2 regions of the Blautia sp. SF-50 genome follow, and region 1 is predicted to be linked to the other one. Evidence: riboswitches for the same ligand, from Rfam matches in the RefSeq annotation. Region 1 holds a riboswitch; the other holds the start of a gene.
The links. Region 1 has a riboswitch for FMN ahead of ribD (bifunctional diaminohydroxyphosphoribosylaminopyrimidine deaminase/5-amino-6-(5-phosphoribosylamino)uracil reductase RibD). Riboswitches for the same ligand answer to the same signal wherever they lie in the genome.
Positions count from the first base shown of each region.

Region 2: linked by a shared signal. The riboswitch ahead of BLP57_RS04875 (ECF transporter S component) and the one ahead of ribD (bifunctional diaminohydroxyphosphoribosylaminopyrimidine deaminase/5-amino-6-(5-phosphoribosylamino)uracil reductase RibD) in region 1 are both predicted to bind FMN.

Region 1 covers NZ_FMUW01000002.1:90,722-102,812, forward strand. Annotated here, with positions in the region: gene BLP57_RS01695 (HAD family hydrolase) at 1-101, shown strand, start outside; gene BLP57_RS01700 (CPBP family intramembrane glutamic endopeptidase) at 134-928, shown strand; gene BLP57_RS01705 (GntR family transcriptional regulator) at 1,209-1,583, shown strand; gene BLP57_RS01710 (ABC transporter ATP-binding protein) at 1,576-2,478, shown strand; gene BLP57_RS01715 (DUF6449 domain-containing protein) at 2,453-4,636, shown strand; gene BLP57_RS01720 (pseudouridine synthase) at 4,636-5,403, shown strand; gene rpsB (30S ribosomal protein S2) at 5,583-6,326, shown strand; gene tsf (translation elongation factor Ts) at 6,363-7,301, shown strand; FMN riboswitch at 7,592-7,706, shown strand; gene ribD (bifunctional diaminohydroxyphosphoribosylaminopyrimidine deaminase/5-amino-6-(5-phosphoribosylamino)uracil reductase RibD) at 7,982-9,109, shown strand; gene ribE (riboflavin synthase) at 9,091-9,744, shown strand; gene BLP57_RS01745 (bifunctional 3,4-dihydroxy-2-butanone-4-phosphate synthase/GTP cyclohydrolase II) at 9,763-10,980, shown strand; gene ribH (6,7-dimethyl-8-ribityllumazine synthase) at 11,010-11,483, shown strand; gene BLP57_RS01755 (HAD family hydrolase) at 11,499-12,091, shown strand, end outside.
Region 2 covers NZ_FMUW01000005.1:126,061-138,151, forward strand. Annotated here, with positions in the region: gene thiC (phosphomethylpyrimidine synthase ThiC) at 68-1,372, shown strand; gene BLP57_RS04870 (fibronectin type III domain-containing protein) at 1,667-4,834, shown strand; FMN riboswitch at 4,945-5,062, shown strand; gene BLP57_RS04875 (ECF transporter S component) at 5,193-5,828, shown strand; gene BLP57_RS04880 (MATE family efflux transporter) at 6,094-7,482, opposite strand; gene BLP57_RS04885 (NUDIX hydrolase) at 7,665-8,276, shown strand; gene BLP57_RS04890 (hypothetical protein) at 8,796-9,317, opposite strand; gene BLP57_RS04895 (SAM-dependent methyltransferase) at 9,666-10,850, shown strand; gene BLP57_RS04900 (zinc-dependent alcohol dehydrogenase) at 11,232-12,091, shown strand, end outside.

The DNA.
Region 1 (12,091 bases):
TGGCTGTATCTTACGGATATGGAAGCAGAGAAGAACTGGAAAAGGCACAGCCTCTTCAGATCGTAGCTTCCGCAGATGAACTTCTGAATTTTTTCGTCTGACCCCTCTGCACAGACAGAATATTTTTCAAATAGTGTGGAGGGAGCTTTATCCGGCAGGAATCCATTATCTTATCGGACAGATCCTCGGAAGCGCCGTGCTTCTCTGGCTGGCAGGGCATGTCGGCAACGCACAGGAAAGGTACTATAGTTATACGCTGGTGATCACCGGACTTACCGGAGTGCTGGTTATGTTTCCGGCAGTATATTTTTATCGGAAGGATCGTATAGGAAGGCTGATCGGCGGTTTGACTTCCGTTGAGGAACAAAGGCTATCTATTCCTGAAATGCTGCTTCTTCTTGCTGCTGGAGCCGGATTTGCCCAGTATGCCAATGTGCTGGTGGCGATCCTGCAGAACTGGATCTCATCCAGCTATGGAGAGACGATGACGAAGATTACTTCAGGAAAGAGTTTATTTATGATGATCTTCTGGATGGGGATCATAGCGCCTGTTGCAGAAGAAATGATCTTTCGCTGGCTGATCTATCTGCGACTTCGGGATCACTTTTCTGTACTGTTTTCCGCTGTGATCTCTGCGGCGTTTTTCGGAATTTATCACGGAAATGTCCTGCAGGCTGTGTATGCGTTTGTTCTGGGAGGGATTTTTGCGTGGTTTCTGGAGATGGGCGGTAATAAGTGGACCAGTGTGCTGATGCACATCGGAGCCAATACCTGGATACTTATTTTCAGTGAATATGCCCAGACTCTGGTGGAAAAAGCCGGAGCAGGAAGCCTTCTGATGATCTATGGTGTTTTTGCGGCAACGATGATTGGAGGATATCAGTATTTTGCACGCCGGGGAGAAAAACGTGGCTACCGGGCTGTTTGATCCAATGTGGATCACGAATATCTGCCTGCTACTGGATCAGGCAGAGTGATAGATGAATATTTGCTTTACAGAGAATCTGTAGTGGAATCATAGTATAAGGATGCCATTACAGATTTTTTTTATAAAAATATGCCGGAATCTTTTGCTGCCGGTAAATTTATATAGATTTTATATTTATTTAAGAGACCATTTCTTGCGTACCTTTGTATCGTGTGCTATCATAAGTGTATTAAAAGAATTAATACACTTAATACACAGATTACAGAGAAAGGAGCGTCGTATGTTATTCTTGGACTATCAGGACAGACGTCCCATTTACGAGCAGATCGTAGAGAAATTCCGGATGCTGATCCTGTCAGGAGCTGTGGAGCCATCTTCCAAGATGCCGTCTGTGCGGCAGCTGGCCGTGGAATTATCCATCAATCCCAATACCATCCAGCGGGCATATATGGAACTGGAGCAGCAGGGGCTGATCTGTCCGGTGAAGGGAAAAGGCAGTTTTGTCACAGACAGCGGCAGGATCAGGCAGATCGGTATGGAAGAAACCTTAAGTGAGCTGAAAAAGATCACAGAAAAGGGAATGGCTCTGGGAGTAGGGGAGGAAGAAATGATCGGTGTGATCCGCTTATGCTATAAGGAGGGAAACAATGATTGAGATAAAAAACTGCAGCAAAGCTTTTGGTAAGATACAGGCAGTAAATAAGGTCACCATGGATATCGGGGAACGGGAGGTTTTTGGACTGATTGGCTCCAACGGTGCGGGAAAAAGTACTCTGCTCCGTATCATGGCCGGGATCATCCGTCAGGACAGAGGAGAGGTGCTGATGGATGAAGAACCGGTTTTTGAAAATGAAAGGATCAAAGAGCATTTTTTCTACATCCCGGACGATGCATATATTCCGGCAAATTACAATGCTCTGGACATGGCAGAATTTTACCGTTGTATTTATCCGGGATTTCAGCAGGCGCGTTTTGAGACAATGATGAAGCAGTTTCATCTGGATGGAAAACGAAAAATCAGCACTTTTTCCAAGGGAATGAAGAAACAGCTTCTGGTGATCCTGGGAATCAGTACAGGAACGAAATATCTGTTTTGTGATGAAACCTTTGATGGCCTGGACCCGGTAATGCGCCAGGCAGTAAAAAGTATTTTTGCATCGGAGATCATGAGTCGTGAATTTACGCCGGTGATCGCTTCCCATAATCTCCGTGAGCTGGAAGATATCTGCGATCACATCGGGCTTCTTCATCAGGGAGGAATTCTCCTTTCCAGAGATCTGGAGGATATGAAATTCCACATCCATAAGATCCAGTGTGTACTTACTGACAAAAAGAAAGAAGAAGAATTAAAGAAAGAGCTGGAGGTTTTGAAAACAGAGCATCAGGGCTCCCTGTTGCTTATTACTGCAAGGGGAACAAGAAGAGAGATCATGGAGAAGATACAGGCAAAAAATCCTCTTTTCTGCGAAGTGCTCCCACTGACTCTGGAAGAAATATTTATCAGCGAAACGGAGGTGGCAGGCTATGAAGTCAAAAATTTATTCCAGTGAGTATATGAAATCCTCTTCTAAAGGACAAAGATGGATCCCGGCATTTGCCATGATCGCATTTCTCCTTGCATTTCCGGTAGCGGAACTTATTCTGATGGGAAAATGGAATGAGCGCAGTTATACTCAGAGTCAGCTTTCCTATCTGTATTCCAGCCTGTGGAGCAGTGACTTTCTCACAATGGGAGCAGCTGTGGCTGCGGTAACCGCATTTTTGGCAGCAGTAAGCGGCTTCTGGTATCTGTATTCCCCGAGAAAAGTGGATTTCTATCACAGCCTTCCGGTAAAGCGAAGTGCACTGTTTCTGCACAGAGTATTGTTGGCTGTTCTTTATTATCTGGTGCCATATGTGATCATGGAATTTGCTGCGGTATGCATCGGGGCAGCCAGAGGATATTACAGCCTTTCCATTATGAAAAAGGCACTGATCCTGCTGGTGCTCCATCTCCTGATGTATCTTCTGGTGTATTTTTCCACAGTGCTGGTGATCGCCTGCACCGGTACCATGTTGATGGGAGCACTTGCATGGGTAGGGCTGTTTACCTACAGTATCGTTCTGGCAGTGATGCTGCAGTTAAGCGGACATTTATTTTTTGATACCTGGTACGAGGGCAGTTACGGAATTCTGGCAGCAGTGCGGAATCTGGGATCTCCTCTTATGGTGATCGTAAGCTTTATAGATAGATACAGCAGCGGAAGCTTTGGAAAGCAGTTGCTGATACTGATCCTCACGCTGTTTATCATGGCAGCACTTTCCTGGATGGCATTTTGCAGACGAAGGTCAGAGAATACCGGAAAAGCTCTGGTATATACCTGGATGGAGCCGGTCTTAAGTGCCCTGCTCACAATACCATCCGGACTGGGGATCGGTCTGATCTTTTATATGATTCCGGAAGATTCATCCAAAACAGCATGGTGGATCTTCGGAATGATACTGGGAACGATCCTGGTCCATGGAATTCTGGAAGTGATCTATGAAATGGATTTTCGCAGATTTTTCCGCAGAAAAGTGCAGCTTATGATCCTTGGAGGTGTTGTGGCAATCTGTGCGCTGACCATGAAAATGGATCTTCTGGGATATGACAGTTATTTTCCGGCTTATGACAATCTTCAGGGAGTTGTGATAAATGTAAGCAATCTTTCATATACAGAGCAGCTTTGCAATGTGGAAAAAAAAGAAAACGGAATCTATAAGATCCGGTATACTGCCACCTCAGACAATAGTTCCGGTCTGCTGGATCAGCCGGTGATGAAAAGTAAAGCATTATATAACAGTCTGAAGGATATCAGGCTTCAGAATGAAAAAGGAAAAAAATCAGGAAGGCGCATGTATGTGCGCTACATAAATAAACAGGGATTCAGTGTATGCAGAGGCTATATTGTATCCTCTGCACAGGCACAGAATCTTATGGAAGCCCTGTATGATGAGCAGACATGGAAAGAAGACAGATATTCATTTTTCCAGCTGGACAAACAGTATCTGAAAGAGGTTACCGGTATTTTCTGTGACGGAGATATTCATTCTTTATTTGAAAAAAATGCAGAGAAGCGTCAGGCACTGGCAGAGGCACTGAGAAAGGACATTCTGGAAAACGGCGGTCAGACAGTAAAAGACCAGCCATGTGCAATGCTGATGTTCGATTATACGGGAATTCCGTCAGAAGGCTACATGGATGAAGGGGGAATGAATGTACCGGCTGTGCAGGAAGGAGAGAATGTGTCCACATCCGTTCTGGTGTATCCGTCATATAAGAGAACACTTGCAATTTTGGAAGAAACAGGATATCCTCTTTCTATGGATGAGCTGTCTGTTGAGTATATTGATGTTTATTACTTCAGCTCCGAAGCTGCCGGCGAAGATGATGAAGCTTTTTCCGACACTGAGCCCATTTCGGATCTTGAAGAAACAGATAACGGTTATAAAGTCCGTTACGATAAAAAGGAACAGCTGGAAGCTCTGAAAAAATGTATCCGTCCATCACAGCTGGTAAACGGATGGACTATCTGGAATGCAGATGCCACAATGGAAGTGGTTCTGGAAGGACAGGAGAGCACCGGCGGGGATTCCGGACTTTATATGACATTTACCGGAGAGATCCCGGATTTCATCAAAGCAGATGCAAAGGCAGCCCATGTAACAGAATGGGAGGTAAATGATTAATGGAAAAACCAGTCCGGCTGGATAAATTTCTGGCAGATGCCGGCGCAGGTACAAGAAGCGAGGTAAAAAAATACATACAGAAGGGTCAGGTGCAGGTTAACGGGAAATCTGTGAAGAAACCGGAGCTGAAAGTAACAGAAGAAGATCAGGTGGTTATGAACGGGCAGGAGATCCATGCTGCACCGGAATATGTATACTATCTTTTTAACAAGCCGGCAGGCTGTGTCAGCGCAACGGAGGACTTCAGAGATAAAACGGTTCTTGACTACATTGAAGAGAAAGACAGAAGAAAGGGTCTTTTTCCGGTGGGACGCCTGGATAAAGATACAGAAGGCTTTCTTCTGATCACAGATGACGGTCCTCTGGCACACGAGCTTCTTTCTCCGAAAAAGCATGTGGATAAGACCTACTATGCAAAAGTATCTGGGAAAGTGACAGAAGAAGATGTCGTGAAGCTGGCAGAAGGCGTGGATATCGGGGAAAAAGATCTCACACGACCGGCAAGGCTGGAGATCCTTTCTACCTGGGAGTCCGGTACAGAATCTGCAGAAGCCGGTAAGAATTGGGAATCTGAGATCCGACTTACTATCCACGAGGGAAAATTCCATCAGGTAAAACGGATGATGGAGGCACTGGGAAAAAAAGTAACTTATTTGAAAAGACTATCTATGGGGCCGCTGGCGCTTCCTTCAGATCTTCCGACAGGAAAATATCGTTCGCTCACCGAAAAAGAGCTGGAGCTTCTGAAGTCTGCCGGAAACCGCTGAAAAACAGAAAAAAATTGGAAAAATCCCCTTTACATAAGGGGATTTTCTATGCTATAATTCAGAAGTTGCAAAAATAAGCACGCACGGCGATTCTATAAGGATGGTGCCCTACGGTGTGAGGATGGGTCCAGAGAGAAGGCGACCTGTGCGGAAGAATTTAACCAAAAAGGAGAAAAGACATGAGCGTTATTTCAATGAAGCAGCTTTTAGAGGCAGGTGTTCATTTCGGACATCAGACAAGAAGATGGAACCCTAAAATGGCTCCGTACATCTACACAGAGAGAAATGGTATCTATATCATTGATCTTCAGCAGTCTGTAGGAATGGTTGACGATGCTTACAATGCAGTAGCAGATATCGTTGCCAACGGTGGACACATCCTTTTCGTAGGAACTAAGAAACAGGCTCAGGATGCTATCCGTACAGAGGCAGAGCGTTGTGGAGAGTTCTTCGTAAATGAGAGATGGCTTGGTGGTATGCTTACAAACTTCAAGACAATCCAGAGCCGTATCGCAAGACTGAAAGAGATCGAGACAATGGAAGCTGACGGAACATTCGACGTACTTCCTAAGAAAGAAGTTATCGAGCTTCGCAAAGAGCTTGTTAAGCTTCAGAAGAACCTTGGCGGAATCAAAGAGATGAAGAGAATCCCGGATGCTATCTTTATCGTAGATCCTAAGAAAGAGAGAATCTGCGTACAGGAGGCTCATACACTTGGAATCCCGCTTATCGGTATCTGCGATACTAACTGTGATCCGGAAGAGCTTGACTATGTGATCCCGGGAAATGACGATGCTATCCGTGCAGTAAAACTCATCGTTTCCAAGATGGCTGACGCTGTTATCGAGGCTAAGCAGGGAACTGCTGAGGCAGATGGCGAGATCGAGGCTGAGTCTGAGGAGTTTGCAGCTACAGAGGAATAATTCGTATAAACAGAATATTTCAGGAGGAAACGAACAATGGCTATTACAGCAGCACAGGTAAAAGAGTTAAGAGAGATGACCGGCGCCGGAATGATGGATTGTAAGAAAGCTCTTACATCTACAGATGGTGATATGGATAAAGCAGTTGAGTTCCTGCGTGAGAAGGGTCTTGCTACAGCACAGAAGAAAGCAAGCCGTATCGCAGCAGAGGGTCTTTGCAAAACTCTGGTAACAGAGGATGGAAAGAAAGCAGTCGTTGTTGAGGTTAATGCTGAGACAGACTTCGTTGCAAAGAACGAGAAGTTCCAGGGCTATGTTGCAGATGTTGCAGCACAGGCACTTAACACAACAGCAGCTGATATCGATGCTTTCCTTGCTGAGGCATGGGCACTTGATACAACCAAGACTGTAAAAGAGGCTCTTGCAGCTCAGATCGCAGTAATCGGCGAGAACATGAACATCCGTAGATTTGCTCAGGTTGAGGAGCAGAACGGATTCATCGCTTCCTACACTCATATGGGTGGAAAGATCGGCGTTCTTGTAGACGTTGAGACAGATGTTGTTAACGATGCTGTTAAAGAGATGGCTAAGAACGTAGCTATGCAGATCGCAGCTCTGAAACCGCAGTACACAAGCGACAAGGAAGTAAGCGCTGACTATATCGAGCATGAGAAAGAGATCCTTATGGCTCAGATTCAGAACGACCCGAAGGAGTCCCAGAAACCGGCTAAGGTTATCGAGGGAATGATCACAGGACGTATCAAGAAAGAGCTCAAAGAGATCTGCCTTCTTGACCAGACATACGTAAAAGCAGAGGACGGAAAACAGTCCGTTGCTAAATACGTAGAGCAGGTAGCAAAAGAGAACGGCGCTAAGATCCAGATCAAAGGCTTCGTTCGCTACGAGACAGGCGATGGTCTTGAGAAGAAAGAAGAGAACTTCGCTGAGGAAGTTGCAAAGCAGATGAACGCATAATCTTACAGTTCGCATAAGAATTTGAATCGTAATTTTATCATGTAAATCAATGAAAAACCTTGAATTTCCTATGAAAATGGGATGATTCAAGGTTTTTTTGCGTATTGGGGAATAAATTCGAGACTGTGAGAAAAAGTCTGTAAATAAGATTCTTCTATGATATGCAAGGGTGGCAAGCCTGAAAATCAGGCTTCTCACCCTTGTTTTATATATAACAGTGGTAGGGCGGTGGAATTTAAATAAAAAATTTACACTTTACAAATAACAGATAAAGTATTAAAATAAACAAAAGATATCTTCAGGGCAGGGTGTGATTCCCTACCGGCGGTAGAGCCCGCGAGCCGAAAGGCATGATCCGGTGAGATTCCGGGGCCGACAGTATAGTCTGGATGGAAGAAGATGATAGTACAGTTGATTTTTGTATGAATGAATGTAGTATCAGAGCTCTGAGATGGTGATCCATTTCAGAGCTTTTTATGTAGGAAATAATCAGACATTCATTTATTGATCATATGTAACAGATCAATTCCACCCTGCAGATATTTCTGCAGGCTTTTTTTGTATTTGGCACATCGTTTTCGAAATAAATATACCACTCACTTGTCTGTGAATCCGATTGCACAGGTCTAAAAGCCTCGGCGTACCAGGCAAAGAACAGGAATAAGAAAGAAGGAATAAAAATGACGGATCAGGAATATATGCTTCGGGCGATCCAGCTGGCCAAAAAAGGAGAAGGCTGGACGAATCCCAATCCGATGGTAGGGGCAGTGATCGTAAAAGACGGAAGGATCATTGGGGAAGGCTATCATAAAAAGTATGGAGAACTTCATGCGGAACGTAATGCAATTGCTTCCCTCACAGAATCAGCAGAAGGTGCGGTGATTTATGTTACGCTGGAGCCTTGTTGTCATCATGGAAAAACACCTCCATGTACGGAAGCGATCATTGAACAGAAGATCAGAAAAGTGGTGATCGGTTCCCGGGATCCGAATCCGAAAGTGGCAGGAAAAGGTGTACAGATGTTAAGGGAAGCCGGTGTAACAGTAGTTGAAGATTTTATGAGAGAAGAATGTGATCAGCTGAATCCGGTGTTTTTCCATTATATTACTACGAAAACCCCATACGTGGTGATGAAGTATGCCATGACACTGGATGGGAAGATTGCAACGAAGACAGGAGCATCAAAATGGATCACCGGAGAAGCGGCAAGAAAAGAAGTACAGCATATGCGGCATCAGTACATGGGGATCATGGCAGGTATTGGAACTGTGCTTGCAGATGATCCGATGTTAAACGTCCGGGTAGAAGGCTGGAAAAGTCCTGTCAGGATTGTGTGCGACAGTAAGCTCAGGATCCCGCCGGACAGTCAGATCGTAAAAAGTGCGGAAAAGTACCGGACGATCGTGGCTTATGCAGATCAGAAAAATACAGAAGAAAAAATAAAAATATTACATACCATGGGAGTTGAGACCATTTACTGTCCCGATGAAAAAAATCAGATAGACCTTAAGAAGCTGATGGCAGATCTTGGAAACAGAGGCATTGACAGCATTCTCCTGGAGGGAGGCGGTACGTTAAATGACAGTGCCCTGCGAGCCGGAATTGTAAAGGAAGTACAGGCTTTTGTGGCACCAAAGCTGTTTGGTGGTGTGGCCGGGAAGACACCGGTAGAAGGTATCGGAGTTGAATTCCCGTCTGAAGCAGTAGAACTGAAATATACAGATATCTGCCAGATCGGTGAGGACATCCGGATAAGATGTCAGGTGTGTGAGAAAAAACAGGAGGAATCATGTTTACAGGAATCGTAGAAGAGAAAGGAAAAGTCCGTTATATACAGCTGACAGGAGAATCAGGGATCCTGGCAGTGAAAGCCCGGAAAGTCCTAGAAGGGACAAGGATCGGTGACAGTATTGCTGTGAATGGTGTGTGTCTGACAGTTACGTCGATCCAACCGGACGGATTTACTGCCGATGTGATGGCAGAGACGATCAGAAGAAGCAGTCTTGGCAGTTGTAAAGCTGGAAGCCAGGTAAACCTGGAACGTGCAATGGCTGCAGATGGTAGGTTCGGGGGACACATAGTAAGCGGCCATATTGATGGGACTGGAGTGATACGTTCCATGCTCCGGGAAGAAAATGCCATCTGGGTATCAATTGAGACATCGCCACAGATCTTGCATCTGATCGTGGAAAAAGGATCCGTTTGTATTGATGGGATCAGCCTGACAGTTGCAAGGGTTGATGAAGCTGGTTTTCAGGTGTCGGTCATTCCACATACAGGAGAAGAAACCACCCTTTTGGAAAAGGTGCCGGGGGATCTGGTTAATCTGGAAAATGATGTGATTGGAAAATATGTAGAAAAATTGCTTGGCATCAAAAAAAACGAAGAAGAGAAAAAAGAATCCGGAATTACGATGGAGTTTCTTGAAGAATTCGGGTTTTAGAACAGGAGGATATACACTATGTCACAAAATTATCAGTACAACACAATTGAAGAGGCACTTAGGGATCTTAAGAAAGGAAAAATAATTCTGGTCACAGATGATCCGGACAGAGAAAATGAGGGAGATCTGATATGTGCGGCAGAGTTTGCAACCCGGGAAAATATTAATTTCATGGCGACTTATGCAAAGGGTCTTATCTGTACACCGATGAGTGCAGAAATTGCGGCGAGATTGAACTTTCCGCCGATGGTTGCTGAGAACACGGACAATCACAGTACAGCATTTACCGTGGCAGTGGACCACGCAGATACAACCACCGGTATCTCTGCGGCAGAACGCTCCTATACCATTATGAAGTGTGTGGATGATCAGTCAAAACCGGAGGATTTCAGAAGACCGGGACATGTATTTCCGCTTATTTCCAGAAAAGGCGGGGTTCTGGTACGAAATGGCCATACGGAGGCAACAACAGATCTTATGAGACTTGCCGGACTGAAAGAATGCGGCGTGTGCTGTGAAGTTATGAAAGAAGATGGCACTATGATGCGTACATCACAGCTATGGGAAATGGCAAAAGAGCATAACCTTACATTTATTACGATTCGTGATCTGCAGGATTATATAAGAATACATGAAAAGCATGTAAAGGAGGAAGCAGCTGCAAACCTCCCAACGCAGTACGGTGATTTTAAAATGTATGGCTATATCAATGACATTACAGGAGAGCATCATCTGGCACTGGTAAAAGGTGATCTAGGAGATGGTGAGGATGTGCTTTGCCGTGTACATTCGGAGTGCCTGACAGGAGATGCATTCGGATCGCTCAGATGTGACTGCGGCCTGCAGCTGCAGACAGCGATGCGCCAGGTAGAGGCGGAAGGCAGAGGGATCATTCTGTATATGAGACAGGAAGGCAGAGGGATCGGACTGATCAATAAGATCAAAGCCTATGCGCTTCAGGAACAGGGATACGATACCGTGGAGGCTAATGTGAAGTTAGGGTTTGCACCGGATCTCAGAGAGTACTGGGTTGGGGCGCAGATACTGTCAGACCTTGGTGTGAAATCATTAAGATTACTGACCAATAACCCGGATAAAGTCTATGGGCTTGGCGAATTCGGGCTGAAGATCAATGAGAGAGTACCATTGGAGATTCCGGTACAAAAGTATGACCGGAAGTATATGAAAACGAAGCAGGAAAAGATGGGTCATATTTTTAAAGAAATAAATTTATAAAAAACAGCAAATAGCAGGAGGAAGAAAAAATGAGACAGATCAATTTAGTAGAAGGAAAAGTAGTAGCACCGGAGGGAATGAAGGTTGGTATCGTGGCAGCGAGATTCAATGAGATCATTGTGAATAAATTATTGGGAGGGGCAGTCGACGGACTGGTAAGACATGGAGTAGAAGAAGAGAATATTACTGCAGCATGGGTGCCGGGAGCATTTGAGATTCCGCTTACAGCACAGAAAATGGCACAGTCAGGAAAATATGATGCAGTTATCTGCGTGGGAGCTGTCATTCGTGGAGATACTTCACATTATGATCTGGTGTGCAATGAATCTGCCAAGGGAATCGCACAGGTTGAACTTGCAACAGGGATCCCGGTCTTATTCGGAGTGATCACGACTGAGAATATAGAGCAGGCTATTGCGCGTGCAGGAAGCAAAGCGGGAAATAAAGGCTATGACTGTGCGTTATCTGCGATCGAGATGGTCAATCTGATGAAGCAGCTCTAATAGATAGGAAAATAAATGATGACAAAAACGATCATATTCGATTATGATGGAACGATCCATCATACCATTGGAATCTATGAACCGGCATTTCGTGAAACCTATCAGTGGCTGACAGAACAGAAGGCTGCAGAAGAACGGGAGATAGGCTCGGCGGAAATTGCCGGCTGGCTGGGATTTAACAGTAAGGAGATGTGGAATACATTTTTGCCGGAGCTGGATCAGAGCTATAAAGAGCAGGCGAGCAGGATGGTAGGAGAACTGATGGTCAGACAGATCAGGAAGCATAAGGCAGTGTGGTATCCGGGAGCAGAGGAGATGCTTACAGTCTTGAAGAACCGGGGATATCATCTTGTGATCTTAAGTAACTGTAAAGCTTCCTATCGTGAGGCGCACTGGAAGGAATTTGGGATGGAACGATGGTTCGATCATTTTTATGACTGCGAATCGTATGGATTCCGTCCAAAGACAGAAATTGTGCAGGAAATCATCCGGGAATGTACAGGCCCTTATCTGGTGGTCGGAGACAGGAGGCAGGATCTGGAATGTGCCAGAGCCTGCAAAAGCCCATTTATAGGATGCCTGTATGGATATGGTGAGAGCGGGGAGCT
Region 2 (12,091 bases), on a different contig from region 1:
ATGCGTTGCAGCAGCCGGTTTTTTGTTGTATAAACACAAAGAATTTATGGAAGGAGATTTTTTTTACATGAGAAATTACAGTACACAGATGGAGGCAGCCCGTAAAGGCATCATCACACCTGAGCTTGAGATCGTAGCTAAGAAGGAACGCATGACAACAGAGGAACTGCTTCCGCTGGTAGCCTCCGGTAAGGTGGCGATCTGTGCAAATAAAAATCACAAATGTATCGATCCGGAGGGCGTAGGCTCCATGCTCCGCACCAAGATCAATGTAAACCTTGGTGTATCCAGAGACTGCAAGGACTACGATGTAGAGATGCAGAAAGTAATGGAAGCTGTAAACATGGGCGCCCATGCTATCATGGATCTTTCTTCCCACGGAAATACCATTCCGTTCCGACGCAAGCTGACATCCGAGTGTCCGGCAATGATCGGAACCGTTCCGGTTTATGATTCAGTTATCCACTATCAGAGAGACCTTGACACACTGACAGCTAAGGATTTCATTGATGTGGTAAGACTTCACGCACAGGATGGAGTAGATTTTGTAACTCTTCACTGCGGAATCACAAGAAAGACTATCGATCAGATCCGTAACCACAAGAGAAAAATGAATATCGTTTCCAGAGGAGGATCTCTTGTATTTGCATGGATGTGTATGACCGGTGAGGAGAATCCGTTCTATGAATATTACGATGAGATCCTGGATATCTGCCGCGAGTATGATGTGACCATCTCTCTTGGTGATGCCTGCCGTCCGGGATGCCTGGCTGATGCAACAGATGTATGCCAGATCGAGGAGCTTGTACGTCTTGGCGAGCTGACCAAGCGTGCATGGGAAAAAGATGTCCAGGTTATGGTAGAGGGACCGGGACATGTGCCGCTTGATCAGGTAGAGGCAAACATGAAAGTACAGCAGTCCATCTGCCAGGGTGCACCGTTCTATGTATTAGGACCTATCGTAACTGACGTTGCACCGGGATATGACCACATTACATCCGCGATCGGCGGTGCAGTAGCAGCTATGTCCGGAGCAGCATTCCTCTGCTATGTAACACCGGCAGAGCACCTTGCCCTTCCGAACCTTGAGGACGTAAAACAGGGAATCATGGCATCTAAGATCGCAGCTCATGCAGCAGACATTGCCAAGGGTGTCCGCGGTGCCCGTGAGATCGATGACAAGATGGCTGATGCCAGAAGAAAGCTTGACTGGGAGGCACAGTGGGAATGCGCCATGGATCCGGAAACAGCAAAACGTATCTGGAACGAGCGCAAACCGGAGCATGATGATACCTGCTCCATGTGTGGTAAATTCTGCGCAGTACGAAGCATGAACAAGGCACTTGCAGGAGAGCATATCGATATTCTGTAAGAATACAGAATGCATATGAGCATGCAGCATCACAGTAGAACGTGGTGTTGGCAGTATCCAGCCAGAAAACTGGTTGATCGAATGCGGATATGGAAAGAACAGTAATGCTGAAATTGTGGAAAGTCTGATGTTCCGATAATAAAACATAAACCGCTGTGATCTAAAATGAAGATCACAGCGGTTTTTTGCAGAGTTGGGGACATTATTGCAGCTTGCGAAAAGACAGGGCCGCGTTATAAAAAAAACAGAACTTACATATAAACGGTTTACATAAAAAGGAAGGAAAGGTACGAAATGAAATTTCCGAAAAAATTGATGGCACTTGGCCTGTCGTTATGTATGGCTGTTGTTCCATGCGGACCGGTGGCGGCCGAAGATTTTACAGATGCACAGACGGATATGACAGACGCCATTGATACTTTTACAGATGACGGGAATTCTGAGGAATCAGAAAATACCGTAAACACAGATCAGATCGCGGGAGAAGATACTGCCGTGAGCACAGATCAGATTACAGAAGAAGAGTTTCCGGGATCAGATATCGGAACGGAAACGGATGAAGCTGAAAGCTCAGAGAGTGAGGAAATACAACAGGATTCTGATGAAGGATTAATTCTGGAAGAACCTTCGGCGGTCATCAGAAAAGCAGAAGGAACAGAGGAGGCTGCGGCACCGGAAGAAATTTTTGGTGACGGAGAAAACCAGGAGCAGCAGGAAGATATATTCACAGATAATATTCCGGCAGCAGGCACTTCCGAAAAAGAAACAGATGTGGAGAGCACAGAAATATATCTGTATGCGATGAATGATACTTACAGCAGTGTGATCTCCATGCCGGATACCATGCAGACATCTTATCAGATCCAGACATCCGGCAAAAATCCGGTATATACGGTTGTTTCTGGTTATACTGCGAAAGTCAGCAAAACTGGTCTTGTTACTCCTAAAATGCAGTATGTAACCTATGTAGACAAAAACGGAAATGACGTAAAGAGCCAGTGGGAATACATGTTTGGAGAGACCCTGATCTCTGTACAGGATGGAAACAGTACCGTTTATTATAAATTCATACTTAAAGATTATGCGGAGTATTACGCAGAACAAAAAATGGATACATTCCTCAAAGAAAATATTACTGCGGAAATGTCCGATTATAAAAAGGTTGAGACGATCGCCAGATGGCTTGCCAACAACTTCAATTACAGTCAGTATCATTCCGGCTATACAGGCCTGATGCTGGATGGCGGCGGAGACTGCTGGGCCAATACCAGCGCAGTGAACTATATGTGCGAAAAACTGGGACTGACCGTGTATGCAAGGTATGCGGCAAATGATCCGGGGGCGGGAAGCGGTCACAGGAACTCCGTAGTCATCATTGACGGAGAAAGATATCTGGTTGACTGCGGATATACGGGAAATGCCCCCAGACATTATGAATTGTCCAAAATGGACTATGACTATTCTTATAAGATTCTGAATGATGGAACACTCAGGCTGTATCAGTATGAAGGAACGGATACAAATATCGTAGTTCCGGATACCATTGACGGAAGAAAAGTAACGGTTCTTGGAAACAGTACCTTCCAGTATTGCACCCAGGCTTCTGATATAGAGTCTGTTACTTTGCCGGATTCGCTTACAACCATCGAAAAGAATGCTTTTTACAACTGTGAGAAATTGAAATCTGTTACGATTCCCCAAAACGTGTCATCTATAGGGCTGGCTGCTTTTGTGGAGGGCTTGTCTGAGTCCAGTCTGACAGAAATTAAAGTAGATCCGGAAAATCCGTATTTTTCTGAAAAAGACGGAGTGGTATTCAGCAAGGATGGCATAAAACTGATCGTGTTTCCGTCCGGACGTTCCGGAGATTACCAGATTCCGGATGGAACTGTAAGCGTGGGAGACTATGCTTTTTATTACTGTGTAAATGTTTCTTCCATAACAGTCCCGGGAAGTGTCAGAAGCCTTGGAGAAGGTGCATTCGGAAACTGTTCGTCGCTTACGAAAGCTGTCCTAAACGAAGGCTTGGAAGAAATCGGTGAATATGCATTCCAGAGCAGTTCAGGGATCTGTGATATTATAATTCCCGCATCTGTAAAATCAGTTGGGAAAAATGGACTTCGTCTGTCTTCCGGGTGCAGGATAAGAGTACTGAGCACAGATACTGTCTGGGCGGATGATGCGTTCAGGGATTCAGCACTGATCGCGGGAAAAAAGGATTCCACACTTCAGAAATACGCAGAGGACCGTGGCTACACGTTTGTGGAGCTGTCAGCAGACAACCGGATACCGCTTCAGAATGAATGGTTTGAACAGATCACTTCAGACTATGAATATAATGGAAAAATCCATGAACCCGAAATAGAATCCAGTGAATCCGCACCGGAACTTGAGCAGGGCTCCGATTATGAAGTAACTTATGAAAATAACATCAATGCAGGAACTGCGACTGTAAAGATCACGGGAAAAGATATTTTCTGCGGTACAGTAGAGCGGAGTTTCAAGATTACGCCAGATGAAAATGGAATGTATGTGTGCTATTTTGCGGAAAATAATGAAACATACCTGGAAACCACCTTTAAAGGAAAAAAAGTGGAACCGGAAGTGGTAATTGACGGACTGGTACAGGGAAAAGATTATACGGTAACCTATGTTAATAATGAAAAGCCTGGTGAAGCTCGTGCAGAGCTCACGGGAATCGGCAATTATAAAGGATCGGAAACATTATATTTTACTATTTACGGAAAACTACCGGCTGCGGATCCAATAGCTGATCAGATATATACAGGAAAAGAACTCACACCTGCCATCGTAATTCCCGGATTGAAAGCCGGCGAAGATTATTATATGTACTACGAGGATAATCAGTATCCGGGTGTGGCAACGGTAACCATTTATGGTACCGGTTATTATAAAGGTACCGCAACCATTCATTTCAAGATCATAAAAAAGACAGAAAGGTTTGTCAGCAATGTTAAGCTAAACAGAACCTCTTACACTTGTACGGGAAAAACCATCCGGCCATCAGTAACCGTAACTGTAAATGGAAAGAAGATCGGTGCGAGTGCTTATAAGCTGTATTACAAAAATAATAAAAATTCCGGAATTGGAACTGTGCAGGTCAGAGGGATCGGAAAATACAGTCGTATCAACAAAACGCTTACCTTTAAGATCCTGCCTCCAAAAACTCTGCTGACAGGACTGAAAAAAGCAAACAGATCCTTTACCGCAAGCTGGAAAAAAAATATACAGGCAACCGGCTATCAGATCCAGTATGCAGCAGACAGCAGATTTACAAAAGAAAGAAAAACGGTCATAGTTGGAAAACAGTCTGCGACCAGATATAAGATATCAGGACTGAAAAACAAAAAGACCTATTATGTCCGCATCCGGTCATATAAAAGAGTCGGAAAAAAGGTTCTTTACAGTAGCTGGAGTACGGTAAAGAAAATCCGGGTTTGATCATAAAGGAGTGGATCTTAGATTTATATAAATGGAGCAGAATGCTTCTGTGACAGAATTAAGGCTTGTAATTATAAAAAGAGCGCGTTATAATGAACTCATAAAAAAGAAAATTTCTTCGGGGCAGGGTGTGATTCCCTACCGGCGGTATAGTCCGCGACCCGCTTTGGCGGCTGATCTGGTGAAATTCCGGAACCGACAGTAAAGTCTGGATGAGAGAAGAACGCGCAGTATTTAAAGAACGTGCTCAGTGCCCCGGGAAGAAGCTCCCGGGGCTTTTTATGTGAAGAAATTTTTTTCGCATAAAGATTTCTTGTGGAAATTTTCTTTGAATATTTCTGAAGAAGGAGAGAGAGTTATGAGTGAACAGATATTACAGAGAGGAAATGCTGTGGAAAGAAGCAGAACAAGAACCATCGCGCAGGTAGCCATGCTTGGTGCTGTGGCAGGAGTATTAATGAATCTTGAGTTTCCGATCCCGTTTCTTGCACCGTCTTTTTATCAGCTTGATTTTTCCGAGGTACCGGTTATGGTAGGAACCTTCGCTATGGGACCTGTGGCAGGTATCCTGATCGAGCTTGTGAAGATTCTCGTACATCTTGTGACTAAGGGAACCATGACTGCCGGTGTTGGTGATGTTGCCAATTTCCTGTTTGGATGTGCCTATGTGGTACCGGCCGGCCTGATCTACCGTTTCCGTCACAAAAAGAGCAGAGTACATGCAGTTGCAGGTATGGCAGCAGGAACAGTCCTGACAGCGATCCTTGCATGCTTTGTCAATGCCTTTGTATTGCTTCCGGCTTACGGTAAGGCGTTTGGAATGCCGATCGAGACCTTTATCCAGATGGGAAGCGCAGTACACAGCTCCGTAAACGGACTGCTTACCTTTGCACTGCTGATCATTGCTCCGTTTAATATCTTTAAATATGCACTGACATCTCTGATCGTATTTGTAATTTATAAGAAGATCCGTGTTGTACTGAAGGGTGACTGATCATAAGCAGCTGCCGGAGGATGAAGAAAAGATCAGAAATTGGTGGTTTCAGATAAATATCTGAGAATGTGAGAAATGCCATGTAATATATTGCCGATGGGCAGTAAATTACATGGCATTTTTTATGTTATAGGAAATTACTCCGTAATGTTCCTATAACATAAAAAAGCCCTCCGGGCAGGATCGCACTGCGACGGAGAGGAATAATGTCGCTGAAGCGACCCGTCGCAGGCGGAGAATCCTGCAAGCAGGATTCTTTCTTGTGTCAGGCGTTTTGTTCTGCAGCTTTCATGACTCCAAGCTCACGTCTGGCAAAAACAACGGCCAGCACAAATGCAGAGGTATCTGCAATTGGTCCTGCGTACATGACGCCATCGATTCCGAAGAAGACCGGGAAGATGACAATCAGCGGCAGCAGGAAGAGCACCTGCCTTGTGAGGGACATGATCACACCAAGCCGGGCTTTTCCAATGGAGGTAAAAAAGCCGGCGGACATAGGCTGGATCCCGTTGGCAAAGGTCATCAGCATGAAGATGCGGAGATATTTTTCTGCAAAATGAAAGTACAGGTCGCTGCCGTTTCCGAAGATGCCTACGATCTGATGCGGGAAGAACTGGAAGCAGATAAAAAATATGGTTGCGATCACAGTACATAAGGTTACGGAATAGCGGTATGTCTGGCGTACACGGCTGTATTTTTCGGCGCCGTAGTTAAATCCCCAGATGGGCTGGGAGCCCTGGGAGATTCCGATGCAGATGGCCATAAATACCTGATTGACTTTGGAAATGATCCCTGCACAAGCGATCGGAATATCACTTCCGTAAGCGGAGAGTGCTCCGTAATGGCGAAGTGTATTGTTCATGACAATCTGCACTGCAGCAATGGCAACCTGATTGATACAGGATGCCATTCCCAGAGAAAAAATGGCAGACAGATTGCGTGCCTTAGGAATCAGCATGGAGTGGTCCAGGTACATTTTTCGGAGTCTGGAAAAATAAAAGATGATCAGAAGTCCGGATACAATCTGGCCGATCACGGTTGCCCAGGCTGCACCTTTGATGCCCCAGCCGAATCCAAAGATGAAAAGCGGGTCCAGGATGGTGTTGATGGCGGCACCGGCCAGGATGCAGGTCATGGAATAGGTAGGACTCCTGTCTGCTCGGATCAGGTGGTTGCCGCCTGTGCTTAAAACATAAAAGGGAAGTCCAATGGCGGTGATCCCCATGTAATCAATGGCATAGGGCATGACGTCCGGTGTTCCGCCGAAAAAATGAAGCAGTGGCTTCAGGAACAGAAGGACGATGACAGAGAGTATCGTACCGGAGATTATCAGCGCGGAGAGTCCGGTTCCTGCAATGGAGCTGGCTTTTTTTTCGTTTCCTGCGCCCATTTCCAGGTTGTAATTGGAGGCGCTGCCGATTCCCAGGAGCAATGCAGCAGCAGTAGAGATAATGGTTACGGGAAATGCGATGTTTGTGGCGGCGTTTCCAAGCATTCCTACGCCCTGGCCGATAAAGATCTGGTCAACGATATTGTACAGAGCGCTGACCAGCATGCTGATGATGGCGGGAATGGCGAATTTGGCGATCAGGCTGCCTACAGGGGCGGTTCCCAGAGGGTTTTCGGCCTGGGCAGCATTGGTCTGATTTTTCAATGTTTTTTCCTTCTTTCTTGTCTACAGTAGCTGTTTGGTAATGTAATAAGTAAATTTAAATTTTATAGCAGGGTATTTATTATAGCACTATTGTGAAGGGAGTGTAAGTATAAAAAATTGACCTTTGGTTTTGGATGGGATAAAATGTTTTTAGAAAAAATTTTCGGGAAGGAGTTTTTCAGATGGGTAAGATCAATAGTGTGAAAAAACTTACAGATAATAAGTTCGTGAATCTTTATGGAGTGGATGCGACCAGTGTACATGATACGCCGGTTTCTTATTTTGTGGCCTCCAGGGCGAAGAGTGTGGAGGATATGAAGCTTTCTACAGGGGAGAATCATCCGGATGGGGTGATCATTTACAGTGTTTATGGAGAGAAGCGGGATAAGGTTGTGCTGATCCGTCAGTATCGGTATACGATCGGCGGGTATATTTATGAGTTTCCGGCGGGGCTTGTGGAGCCTGGGGAGGATTTCCATGAGGGTGCTGTGCGGGAGATGTTTGAGGAGACCGGGTTGAAGCTGGAGCCGATCAAGGTTGCGGAGGCTTTTGAGAAGCCTTATTTTACGACGATTGGGATGACGGATGAATCCTGTGCTACGGTTTATGGGTATGCCAGTGGTGAGGTTAGTAAGGCTGCTCAGGAGGATAGTGAGGAGATCGAGGTTGTGATTGCGGACCGGGATGAGGTCAGGAGGATACTGAAGGAGGAGAGGGTTGCGATCATGTGTGCTTATATGCTGATGCATTTTCTTGAGGATGAGGAGGTGTTTGGATTTCTTGGGGAGATTTAAACGGAGGTAGTTATATGGCGGAAGGGGACGCCAGTGAGGGGCTTCTTTCCAGGCTGGGGCTTCGTCGGGGGCTGGCTTCTAAGGTGCCGGAATTCTGCTAAAAGCGCTTCAAAAAATCTCGAACTCGCGTCAGAAGCCGCTCAAACAGCGAGATTTTTTGAAGCAACGCAGATTTCCGCCACCTAAGAAGCAGCTCCCCTCCTGCAGAGTCAGCCTGGAAAGAAGCCCCTCACTGGCTGTGCGTTGGCCGTGAGACGTGTTAAATCTCGTGGGGAGTGTTGCTAGTGGGGTGGTATGACGGGAGTTGGATGAGCCGTCAGCGCTGCGCTGGACGGCTGGGAGGAAAGGCTGAGATTCCTTGTGGCATGACGGGAGTTGGATGAGCCATCGGCGCTGCGCTGGATGGCTGGGAGGAAAGGCTGAGATTCCCTGTGGCTTGAAGAGGGGAATGGGTCATCGGCGCTGCACTGGATGGATGAGAAAAACGGGGAATCTGCGGTTGCGGATTCCCCGTTTTGATCAGAGTTCTATGAGTTTTCCCAGGTCTTTGTTGTATTTGCAGTATTTGCCGTTTTCGGAGATAAATGGCTGGTAGGTGTCGGTACGGTTGTCTTTGACGTAGACGATTCCGGTGGCGATCATTTCTACCAGGGAGAAGCGTTTGCTTAAGCTGGAGATCCAGCGGTAGGTTTTTTCGTTGCCGGAGTCTGCCATGAGGAGGTTGTAGCCGCCTGGGCAGGCTTCCAGGGTGAAGTAGACTTTCTGGGACCGGATGGAGGTGTTGAAGACCTGGCCGGTGATGTAGGTGGAGAAGTTGGTTTCTACAAATTGGCGGAAGGTGTAGAAATCGTAGATCACGCCGGTGGTCTCATCTTTGATCTTGTCGCCGCGTTCGATGCGGGCTTTCAGGAGCTTGAGGACTTCGATGGTCCAATTGATGAAGGAGATGCTGCTGTAGGTCATGCTTTCCTGAAGTTGATCGACCAGTTGTTTTGACAGGATGTTGGATTTTGATGCTTCATTAAAAAGTTCTTCGTTCATAAGGTTCCCTCCAGTGTTGGATTTTTATATGGTTTTCGCTCTTTTTTTGTATCTTTTATTATAAGTCTGAATTATATATAAAGCAATAAAAAATGCGTAAAATACAAAGATGATTATCGGGAAATGATATATAATTGACGATTATGTTTTGAAAATGTCAGTGCTTTTGAGGGCTGGGTTAAATGTGGACTTTAAATATCGAGTTAATTTGGATAACTATAAATAATTATAAGGAAGAGTTTTACCAAATATTCTCATTTTATTGATAAAATTTTGTTGTATATCTCCCTTGACATAAAGCCTTCCTCCGGGTGTATCATAGTGCTGTGTTAAAGGAGGTAGACTATTATGTTTGAGACATTACAGGAGAAGACGGAAGAGAAAGCAATGGTACAGTTCCTTGAACGCTTTACAGATTATCCATTTCTGGTAAAGTTCAAGAATTCCGAGTATCACATTGGAGAGGGTGAACCTACATTTACGGTGAATTTTAAGAAAGCGATTCCTCTGGCGGATCTGATGAAGAGCACATCCCTTGCACTGGGTGAGGCGTATATGCGTGGGGATCTGGATATCGAGGGAAATCTTTATGAAGCGCTGGATCATTTTCTAGGTCAGATGGGGAAATTTTCTACCAATGAATCTGCTCTGAAAAAGATCATGTTCAGTTCAACATCAAAGAAGAACCAGGAAAAGGAAGTGACCAGCCATTATGATATTGGAAATGACTTTTATAAACTTTGGCTGGATGAGACTATGAGTTATTCCTGCGGGTATTTTATCCATGAGGATGATACGTTGTATCAGGCACAGGTAAATAAAGTTGATTATATCCTTAAAAAATTACATCTGGAAGAGGGTATGAGTCTTTTGGATATCGGCTGCGGCTGGGGTTTTCTGCTGATCGAGGCAGCTAAGAAATATAAGGTTCATGGTACCGGTATCACCTTAAGTCATGAACAGTATGCAGAATTTCAGAGACGGATTAAGGATCAGGGGCTGGAAGATTATCTTACGGTAGAGCTGATGGATTACCGTGATCTGCCGAAGAAGGAGTATCAGTTTGACCGTGTTGTCAGTGTCGGTATGCTGGAGCATGTTGGACGTGATAATTATCAGCTGTTTCTTGATTGTGTGGAAAAGGTTCTGAAGCCGGGCGGACTGTTTCTGCTTCACTTTATCAGTGCTCTGAAGGAGCATCCGGGTGACCCGTGGGTCAAGAAATATATTTTCCCGGGCGGAACTGTTCCGAGCTTACGTGAGATCCTGAACCATATGGCAGAGGACAATTTCCATACCCTGGATATCGAAAATCTCCGTCTGCATTACAATAAGACATTGCTTCACTGGGAAAAGAATTTCCGGGACAATATTGAAAAAGAAAAGACTATGTTTGACGAAGAGTTCCTGCGTATGTGGGATCTGTACCTGTCAGCATGTGCGGCAACCTTCCACAACGGAATTATCGATCTTCACCAGATTCTTATGACCAAGGGTGTGAATAATAATCTGCCGATGACACGCTGGTATTGATAAAAGCCTTTACAAACCTGCCGGAAAGGAATATCATACTTCTATAAAATTATTTATTAAAGCGTATAAGGAGCCTGTGGATTCAGCATATGATTACAGAAATGCTGAATCCGCAGGCTTTGTTTTTTAACCGATAAACCGCGAAGGAGTTATTCGGTCATGAGCAAGTAGCGAAGCGTATTGCGAATATTCGCTTGACTATTCCGTTTACCGATAATTATGGAATGTGCATAAAAACAAAGCTGCAAACTTGTTCAATAAGCAGAATCATAGAAAACTATCTTGACAGATCAGGAGAAAAGAATAATAATGTAATTACTTTGATAAAATAATTAATAAAAGATAATATACAATAGAAAGAAATTAAAGGAGGAGAATAAGATGCTTCAGCAGGTAATGACAAATCCCGGAGAGATTATTTTCAGAGAGGTTCCAGTTCCGGAAGTGGGAGATGACCAGGTTCTGGTTAAGATCATGAACATTGGTATCTGTGGATCGGACATCCATGTATATCACGGCAAGCATCCGTTTACCAAATATCCGGTAACACAGGGACACGAAGTATCCGGTGAGATCACGGGACTTGGAAAGAATGTGACAGGTTTTAAGGTTGGTCAGAAAGTTACCATCGAGCCGCAGGTATACTGCGGACACTGTTATCCATGCCGCCATGGAAAGTATAATCTCTGTGAGGAACTGAAGGTTATGGGCTTCCAGACGACAGGAACAGCTTCGGAATTCTTCGCAGTAGATGCATCTAAGGTAACACCGATCCCGGAGGAGATGTCTTACGAGGAAGGTGCAATGATCGAGCCGCTGGCAGTTGCAGTCCATGCAGTGAAGCAGATGTGCGATGTAAAAGGGATGAACATCACAGTGATCGGCGCAGGTCCTATCGGAAACCTTGTTGCACAGACAGCCAAGGGAATGGGCGCAGCCAAAGTTATGATCACCGATGTCAGCGATCTCCGTCTTGCAAAAGCGAAAGAGTGCGGCATTGATATCTGCGTAAACACGAAAGAGAAAAATTTCGGAGAAGCTCTGGTGGAAGCGTTTGGCCCGGACAAGGCAGATGTGATCTATGACTGTGCCGGAAACAACATCACTATGGGACAGGCGATCCAGTATGCGAGAAAGGGCAGCGTTATCGTACTGGTAGCAGTATTTGCGGACATGGCGACTGTTGACCTTGCTGTTGCCAACGACCATGAGCTGGATATCAAGAGCACCATGATGTACCG